DNA from 2 places in the Brevibacillus sp. 7WMA2 genome. Region 2 is predicted to be linked to the other one. Evidence: predicted binding sites of a transcription regulator. Region 2 holds the regulator's gene; the other holds the start of a gene.
What was found. Region 2 encodes Rex, which represses fermentation and respiration genes when NADH is low (regulators of the CRP and FNR family bind a similar motif). Its sites were predicted from a motif close to TTGTGAAATATTTCACAA; they were not measured.
Positions count from the first base shown of each region.

Region 1: the regulator Rex is predicted to act here: its motif matches at 2,159-2,176, upstream of GOP56_RS06110 (hemerythrin domain-containing protein).

Region 1 is NZ_CP048799.1:1,687,029-1,691,465, reverse strand. Features, by position in the region: gene GOP56_RS06120 (MDR family MFS transporter) at 1-871, shown strand, start outside; gene GOP56_RS06115 (radical SAM protein) at 916-2,091, opposite strand; gene GOP56_RS06110 (hemerythrin domain-containing protein) at 2,227-2,745, shown strand; gene GOP56_RS06105 (TIGR04053 family radical SAM/SPASM domain-containing protein) at 2,774-3,880, shown strand; gene GOP56_RS06100 (NarK family nitrate/nitrite MFS transporter) at 4,141-4,437, shown strand, end outside.
Region 2 is NZ_CP048799.1:610,110-614,546, reverse strand. Features, by position in the region: gene GOP56_RS02670 (hypothetical protein) at 1-665, opposite strand, end outside; gene GOP56_RS02665 (hypothetical protein) at 799-978, shown strand; gene GOP56_RS02660 (amidohydrolase) at 1,076-2,368, opposite strand; gene GOP56_RS02655 (redox-sensing transcriptional repressor Rex) at 2,406-3,029, opposite strand; gene GOP56_RS02650 (ComEC/Rec2 family competence protein) at 3,041-3,982, opposite strand; gene dinG (ATP-dependent DNA helicase DinG) at 4,063-4,437, opposite strand, start outside.

The DNA of each region.
Region 1 (4,437 bases), 1.1 Mb from region 2:
GATTCCATTACATTTATTTCGTAATGATATTTTCACGATCTCAAATGTAATTGGCTTTATTGTTGGAGCTGGGATGTATGCATCAATTATGTACATGCCATTTTTTATTCAGGGGGTACTTGGATATTCGGCTACTCATTCTAGCTATCTAACAATGCCAATGACGCTTAGCTTGGTTGTAGGGAGTGCAGTATGCGGTCAATTGATGACGAAGACAGGTACTTATAAGAAATTTGCCTTGGGTGGCTTAGTGCTCATGCTTGTAGGGATGTATTTACTAGCCCGAATGGATCAAGGAACTACGGGTAGCTCAATTGTGTTCAATCTCATTGTATTTGGATTAGGGCTGGGAGTAGCTATGCCAGTATTTACGATCACTGTCCAAAATGCAGTGAAGAGTAAGGATTTAGGAGTTGCTACAGCTTCATCACAGTTATTTCGTTCCTTAGGCGGGACAATTGGCGTAGCTATTATGGGAACCATTCTTTCCGTACGCATTGGCTCAAAAATGAGTGAGTCGACGGCACAATTAGGTATTAGTCATCTGCCTAACATTCCGCCAGAACTTGTCCAGAAAATCAGCGCATTGCATAACCCACAAATTTTACTGGACCTACAGCGGCTGGATCAAATAGAAAAAAGCCTTCCACCCGTGCTGCACGAGCTGTTTAATCATGTAATTGCCAATTTACGAGATGCCTTGCAGTATGCATTAGCAGGAGTTTTTCTTACTTCCACCTGGTTGCTTGTATTTGCTTTACTTCTTACGTTTTTTCTACGAGAAATACCGTTGCGTAGTGAAGGTGATACCCGGCAGGTAGCTACCAAAAAAGCTTCATGGGGGAGTAAAAACTTGAATGAGCAGGAGTAGCATAAGAAAAGAGCTTTGCATACGGCAAAGCTCTTTTTCTTTCCTTATACTGATGTGGCTAAGTGAATTTCATCCTCTGTTAAATAACATTGTGGATCGGATGCCCAGAAATCTCCATAGAATCCCTGTGCGCGAGGCCGGAAGTTTCCGTTACAGACGGAGAAGTATTGACAGGTCGCACAGCGCCCATGAATCTTGCTTTTCCGATCACGCAACCCAAGAAGAATAGGATGATCGCCCTGCCATATCTCTGCGAAGGACTGTTCCCGCAGATTTCCAAGTGCGATGTTTTGACTAAATTGATCAGGATGCACAATTCCACGATGATCAATATTGCAGAAAGCGATACCAGAACGATTACCACCATTGCGTTGCAGCTTTTCCCATATGCGTCCTGCTAGCTCAGGATCGGTTTCCATTACTTTTAGGTAGAGATAGATTGCATCTGCATGGTTGTCAACTGTTAAAATTTCGCGAGGTTGTCCTGATTTTTGGAAATAATGAATTTTTTCAATGATAAAGTCTAAAGCCTCACGTGTTTGCTGATGAGTAATATCATCCTCGACTCCTCCACGGCCTGCATAGACGAGATGATAGAAACAGACACGCGGAATATTCTCTCTTTCAATCAGGTCAAAAATATCTGGCAACGCTTCAATGTTGTGTTTGTTCATCGTAAAACGAAGGCCAACCTTTTGACCCACTGCCATACAGTTTCGAATTCCACGAATGGCTAAATCAAAGGCACCTTCTTTTTGACGGAAAAAATCATGCGTCTTTTGCATCCCATCCAAGCTTATGCCAACATAGCTAATCCCTAAGTCCTTTAAGCGCTTGGCCTTTTTCTCATCAATAAGCGTGCCATTGGTTGAGAATGTAATGCGAATACCCCGAGAAATAGCATGCTCGGCTAGCTCAAAAATATCTGGTCGAATGAGAGGTTCACCGCCCGAAAACAGGATAACGGGTACCTTCATATCCGCTAGCTGATTAATTACATCGTGGGCTTCCTCTGTGCTTAGCTCTCCTTCATATTTCTTATTTTCGGAGCTGGAGTAGCAATGTAAGCAATGAAGATTGCAAGTTTTTGTAATATTCCAAGCAACAACGGGTCCATACCCATGATGGGTTCCTGTTTTTTGATTTCGAGAAGCCTCTGAATATCGCAATTTATCTCCGAAGGTCGTAGTTGTTTCTAGTAAACTGGAAAGTCCTATCATTATATCCTCCCCTAAGCCTTTGTACAAACTTTCACGGCCTAATTCTAGCAAATAGCTGGAAAAGATTTTGTGAGGAATATCACTTCTTGGAATAGCCAACTTGGTTACAATCAAAAATAGCAAGGAGGGATTGGTATGCTGGAATACGAGAGCGATTTCGCTATGAAAAAGAAACATGAACACATTTTGCTTTCCTATTTATACAATGACCACAGCGAGCTGGATGGAAAACTAAAGCACATTCTGTCTCTGATTCGTTATGGCACAAAATGGAACGAAGCATTGCATGAAGATTTACATCGTTTCCTTCAATTCCTTCAAACAGATTTCCGTCGGCACATTATGGTGGAGGACGATATTTTATTTTTTACGTTGACGAGTCGACTGGCAACATTAGAGGAGCCATTACTGCTCATTAAATCAGAACATGACCGATTATTAGAGATCTCAGATCGAATTGGGATCGAATTGAATCAGTGTGTGCAGCTGGAACAAAAAACCTCGACGATGGTTTGTTTACTGAAGCAATTTGATGAGCTATTTGAAGAGCATACGATCAAGGAGGATCGGGTATTGTACCCGATGGCCAATAAACTGCTGACATTAGCTGAAAAGGATAGTCTGTATCAGACAATCTCCAAACATTATAAATAGATACCATCATGCCAATGGAGTGAACTAGATGAATTACGACCAGAATCCTTTTATCGTGATTTGGGAAGTGACGCGTGCGTGTGCATTGCGTTGTTTGCATTGTCGCGCCGTAGCGCAGCCCAATCGTCATCCCGACGAGCTGAGTACAGATGAAGGGAAGGAATTGTTAGATCAGATCAAAGAAATGGGTAATCCTCTTCTTGTTTTTACTGGCGGCGATCCATTAATGCGGGAAGATTTATATGAATTAATCGATTACGCAGTAAAAATTGGATTACGTGTCTCTATGTCACCTAGCGCTACGCCGCGTGTAACAGAAAAAGCGATCGTAAAAGCAAAAGAGGCTGGGCTATCACGCTGGGCTTTTAGCCTAGATGGTCCTACCGCAGAGGTGCATGATTATTTCCGCGGAACACCAGGCTCGTATGATATTACCGTAAAATCGTTGGCTATATTGAAAAAACATGGGTTACCTGTTCAACTAAATACAACGATTTCTGTTTATAATGCGCATTTACTAGAAGAAATGTCCCAAATGGTGGAAGAATGGGGCGCAGTTCTATGGAGTGTTTTCTTTTTAATTCCTACAGGAAGAGGGCAGGCAAGTGATGCGGTATCCCCAATGGAGCAGGAGCGCATTTATCGCTGGCTGATCGAGAAGAGTCAGACTGCTAGCTACAGCATCAAAACAACAGCGGCCCCTGCCTATCGGCGAGCACTATACTTTGCAACACAAAAGGGCATGAATACCCAACCTGAGAAAGTGAAAAGAATGGATCATTTAGGACGTTCAGCTGGAGGCGTTACGGACGGCAAAGGCTTTGTGTTTATTTCTCATGTAGGGGATGTTCAGCCAAGCGGATTTTTACCAATTAATTGCGGAAATGTACGCCAAACACCTTTGGCTGATTTATATCGTAATCATGCAGTCTTTCAATCGTTACGCTACCCGGATGGCTATTCGGGTAAATGTGGCGTCTGTAACTTCAATCAGGTATGTGGCGGATCACGCGCCCGTGCTTATGCCATGACAAAGGATTATTTGGCAAGCGATCCTTCATGCATGTATAACCCGCCAAAATGGGAAGAAGGCTATGGACAAGATCATTGGGCCACTTTTAACACAACAAAATGACCATAATATAGAACATTGGAAAAGAAGCAAGAAATGTTAGGTTGACATGGCTTGCTTTTTTTGTATGTCATTTTTAAATTTATATATATTAATATATTTTTGTACAAAATGTGAAAAAACAAAACCATGTGATTAAAATCACAAAGCACTATATAAGAGTTGGGTATGATTTGTGATGTAAAAAAGGTTGTATATATAAAAAAGTTCAATTTCGTTTAAAAAATAGGTTGAGCGTTTGAACTTATTAGAGGAGGTAACCTATGTCAACAAAAGGAGTAATGAAATGGGAGCCTGAGAATCCAGAATTTTGGGAATCTACAGGCAAAAAAGTGGCCAACCGTAACCTTTGGATATCTATTCCAGCCCTTTTACTTGCTTTTAGTATTTGGTCCATTTGGTCGGTTGTTGCTGTGAATCTGAATAAAGTCGGGTTTCAATTTACAGCAGATGAACTATTTAGCTTAGCTGCTCTTCCAGGTCTCTCAGGTGCTACACTGCGTATTTTATATGCCTTTGTTGTTCCGATCTTTGGGGGGCGTAATTGGACCGTATTCAGT
Region 2 (4,437 bases):
TTCAACTGAAGCAAGACGACCATACGCTTCAACTGCTTTCTTTCATCATCATACCACAATTGATAGTTAATTGTAGTTGATTGCTGTAATTGTACAAGTTCATTTTCTACAGGAAAAGAAGGTCCCAACCATTCTCGTAAAAGGTCTTTGACTTTTTCTGGCTGTAGGCTAACGCTATACCCTCGCAAACCTGCTTCATCTCTTGAAACGATTGCGACAGGCTGTAGCTGTGAGATTTGATCCTTCAAGATTGAGGCATGCTCAGATGGTGTGAACAAGGCATAGGGCAGTACGTTCAAATCCCGTAGTTCATTATCTATGACGAGCGAAGCACCTCGATTGTTACGTTCAATTTTCACTTTTTTTCCCTGTAATGCTCCCGTTAGTTGAAAGTGATTGCCTCGATAGCTCCCTGTAAAAGGTTGATTCTGTATCTTGACTCCAAATGGAGTTGCTTTCTCTACAAAAAGCTGATCAATCAATTGTTTTAGATTGGTGTTATTTTGATTTTGATCGGCATTCCATCTACTTTTGTCATGTAGCTCCTTCGTCCTGTTTTGTGCTACAGATAGCTTGTCTGTTGCTTGTCCCAATAATACACCCAAACCAAATAAGCATGCTAATATTGGCACCAACAGCCAAAGATACCGTTGCTTCACGTACATGGGTAACCCCTCCCTTGCGTATCTCCTAACAATTATGAGATACAAGAAGGTTTTAGAACCACGTGGAAAACTTACTAATTATAGAGTCATGAGAAGGAGCCATACTATCAGTACACCACAAGGAGGTGAGCGTGTGAATCAAACCGACAGGAGCCTTGTCCTACCAAAACAGGGTTGGGAACAACACGATTTGTACGAATCCTGGGTAGGTCTGTCCTCACCGCTGCGTACCTTGCCACCTACCGCTACGCTCTCTGTTCGTCACTCCTCACTTACAGATTTATGGCAAACAGAGATGCAACGGACGGATTAAATTTTTTCTCTGCCTACACACCTACACTACACTGTCTCCTGCCGTATCAACCACTTGGCAGGAGCCTTTGTCATATGAAGAGGTGACTTTTATGAGTTTATTGCTTTAAAAGCGCAAACACACGATTCACTTCAGCGATTGCTTTTTGTTCATCCATTGTGATTAACTCTTTATCTTTCATTAAGAAATGCCCATCAACAATTGTATCTGTTACATCATAGCCATTTGCTGCATAAACAACATGGGAAATCGGATCATTTGCCGGTTGGAAATGTGCTTGAGCAGCATTTAGCATAATCATATCTGCTTTTTTCCCTACTTCTAATGAGCCTAAGCTGTCTTTTTGGAACACAGCATCTGCCGCATAACGTGTAGCCATACGAAGCGCTTCTTCTGCCGGAACCACTTCTGGATCATAGGAAACACCCTTATGCAGGATAGCCGCTAATTTTAGCTCTTCAAATAGATTTAAGTTGTTGTTACTTGCTGAGCTGTCAGTTGCCAAACTTACACAAACACCTTTCGCAAGCATCTCAGGCACTCTTGCTACACCACTTGCCAATTTTAAGTTACTAATTGGATTATGAGCTACTTTAACATTATATTTAGCCAATGTATCAATTTCTTCATCCGTTAAATGCACTGCATGGGCAACTAGTGTAGGGTGATTAAATACACCTAGATTTTCTAAGTGAGCAACAGGGCGTACACCGTAATCCTGAACGTTTTGTTCTACTTCTGCTTTTGATTCAGACATATGGATATGTAATGGTACGTTTAACTCGATAGCCTTCTCAAGGATTTGCTGGATGTACTCAGGAGAGCACGTATAAGGTGCATGCGGCGACATCATGGTATGGATACGACCGTTGGCTGCTCCGTTCCAACGTGATGCGAAAGATGCAGCTTCTTGTAATTTCTGCTGGCGTTCTTCTTCTGAGCAGAAACCAATTACCCCACGGCATAGTACACCGCGCATCCCGGATGCTTCCACTTCCTGTGCTACTGTATCCATATGATCATACATATCTACAAAGGTAGTTGTACCGGTACGAATCATCTCGATAATGGAAATAGCTGTACCCCATTTCACATGCTCCGCTGTAAATTGACCTTCCATTGGCCACATTTTATCTTCCAGCCACTGTTTTAAAGGTAGGTCATCCGCAAATCCGCGCAGTAGAGACATGCCTACGTGACCATGTGTATTAATAAATCCTGGCATTAGATATTTATTCGTTCCATCAATGATCTCGTCATATGCTGATAAATCTTCTGGCGTTTTACCTACATATGTAATTTTTCCCCCATCAAAGCCAACTGCTCCATTATAAATAACCTCATTTTGTTCATTAACAGTAATTACGGTTGCGTTGGTAATGATTTTCATCAACGTAGACACTCTCCCTTTATCTGTTAGTCATTACTTAGTTTAAATAATACGCTAAGCTTTGCAAGCTGGAAGTCAAATCGTTATGATCAATTTTTACTTCTTTTTCGGTGCGAATGGTTGTTGGGGCAAAATTGAGGATCGCTTCTATTCCAGCTTCGATCAGTTTATTTGCCACTTCCTGTGCGGCGGAGGCTGGCGTCGTAATTATCGCCATCCGAATTTGTTTTTCCTTGATGATATCTTCCATTTTATCAATCGGTTCAATGACCAATCCACCTAAATCCTTACCTATTTTTTGCGGGTCGGCATCAAAAATGGAAACAATTTTCATGTTATCTTTTAAATACACATTGTAATTGGAAATCGCTTGACCTAGATTACCGGCCCCCACCAACGCTACATGGATCACTTGGTCCAATTTCAAGATATGACGAATCTTTTCAATCAAGTAATCTACGTCATAGCCAATGCCTTTTTTGCCAAAGTCACCAAATGCAGACAGGTCCTTTCGAATTTGGGCTGGATTAATATCCATTGTTTTGCCCATCTGTTGGGAAGACACCGTTTTTACCTGTAGTTCCTGTAGATTTGTTAAATATCGCAAATAGATCGGCAGACGGCGAACGACCGCTTCAGAAATTTTTGGTACTTTCCCCATAAATTGCACTCCTAACTTCGTTGTCTATCACGTGTAGAGGTCTTGACTGCCTTTAAAACCTTATAATCTTGTCCGTTAGAGAGAATGGTAATTGACCCATCCCGGCTAGTCACATACGTATCTGCCCATGATTCCTCCAAACGCTCCACCACCTCACGCATGGAGTCTTTCCATTGCTCACGAACAATACCGGTCTGCACAACAGCAATCTGGGGATCAACCTTAGTTAAGAAGGATTGAATAGAAGCCTGATTGCTGCCTTGTGCCGCAACCTTTAAGATTTCAGCCGGCAGTAAAGAAGGGTATTTCGCAAACAAACGCTCCTCTGCTTTTTCATTGATGGCACTGGTGAATAAAAACTGGAGCTCTCCTTGGGTCAGACTAAACACAAGCGAATTATCCTGTGGTGATAAAAACAGGTTCTCGCTGGGATGTAAAAATGTGATCACCACATCTTTCCCATCCAGTAATTGATCCTTTTCCTTTACATACACAACTTGCTTTTCCCTAGATATATGGATATTACTGTGAATTACGAAGGCTGTCAATTTTGGCATGTAAATCTTATCAAATTGAATTTTCTCCGCAAGCTTATCATAGCCGCCAATATGAGTAGGTAAATCGTTTGTCAATAACAGGTAATCCACTTTTGTAACATGGCGCTCAAGTAGTAAGGAAACCAATTTTTCCGTATCTTTTTCGCTCCCTGTATCAATTAGCATCGTTTTACCAGAAGGGAAGCGAATGAGCGTACTTTCTCCTTCTGGTAAAGAGAAAAAAGTAGTGGTAAGCCCCACAAAATCTTCCTCCTGTTCAACAGCATCGGGGTCCTCAATATGCTGTTGCTGATGTGCTATCGCAATGGGGCGGCTTGCTTCAACGGTTTGGGATAATGCAAAGATCATCATGCCTATACAAATAACTAGACATAGGTTATGTCGTTTTGTAGTCATGGATCTGCTTCCCTCCTACTTTATGGCTTGGGTAAAATTCATACAATCATTTTAGATTTGTTTTTCCTAAGGGACTGATTTTATTGTAAAAAAGGAGCTATTCGCTCACGTAATGTAGTCCATGGACCAGTCTCTACCTGATAAGGCGGCAAAGATTGCAAAAACATACGACCATATTTAGATTCAATGATGCGTGTATCAAATACAATTACAACACCGCTGTCTGTCTGTTGACGTATTAATCGACCCACTCCCTGCTTAAAACGAATAACTGCATGGGGCAAAGAAAGCGTCATAAAAGGATTCTTTTTCTCGGCCTTCAGCCGCTCCGAACGTCCTTCTAAAAGTGGTTGGTTGGGCGGTTGAAAAGGGAGACGAACAATGATCAGACAGCTCAGTACATTTCCAGGTATATCTACACCCTCCCAGAAGCTATTCGTACCCAGAAGCACTGT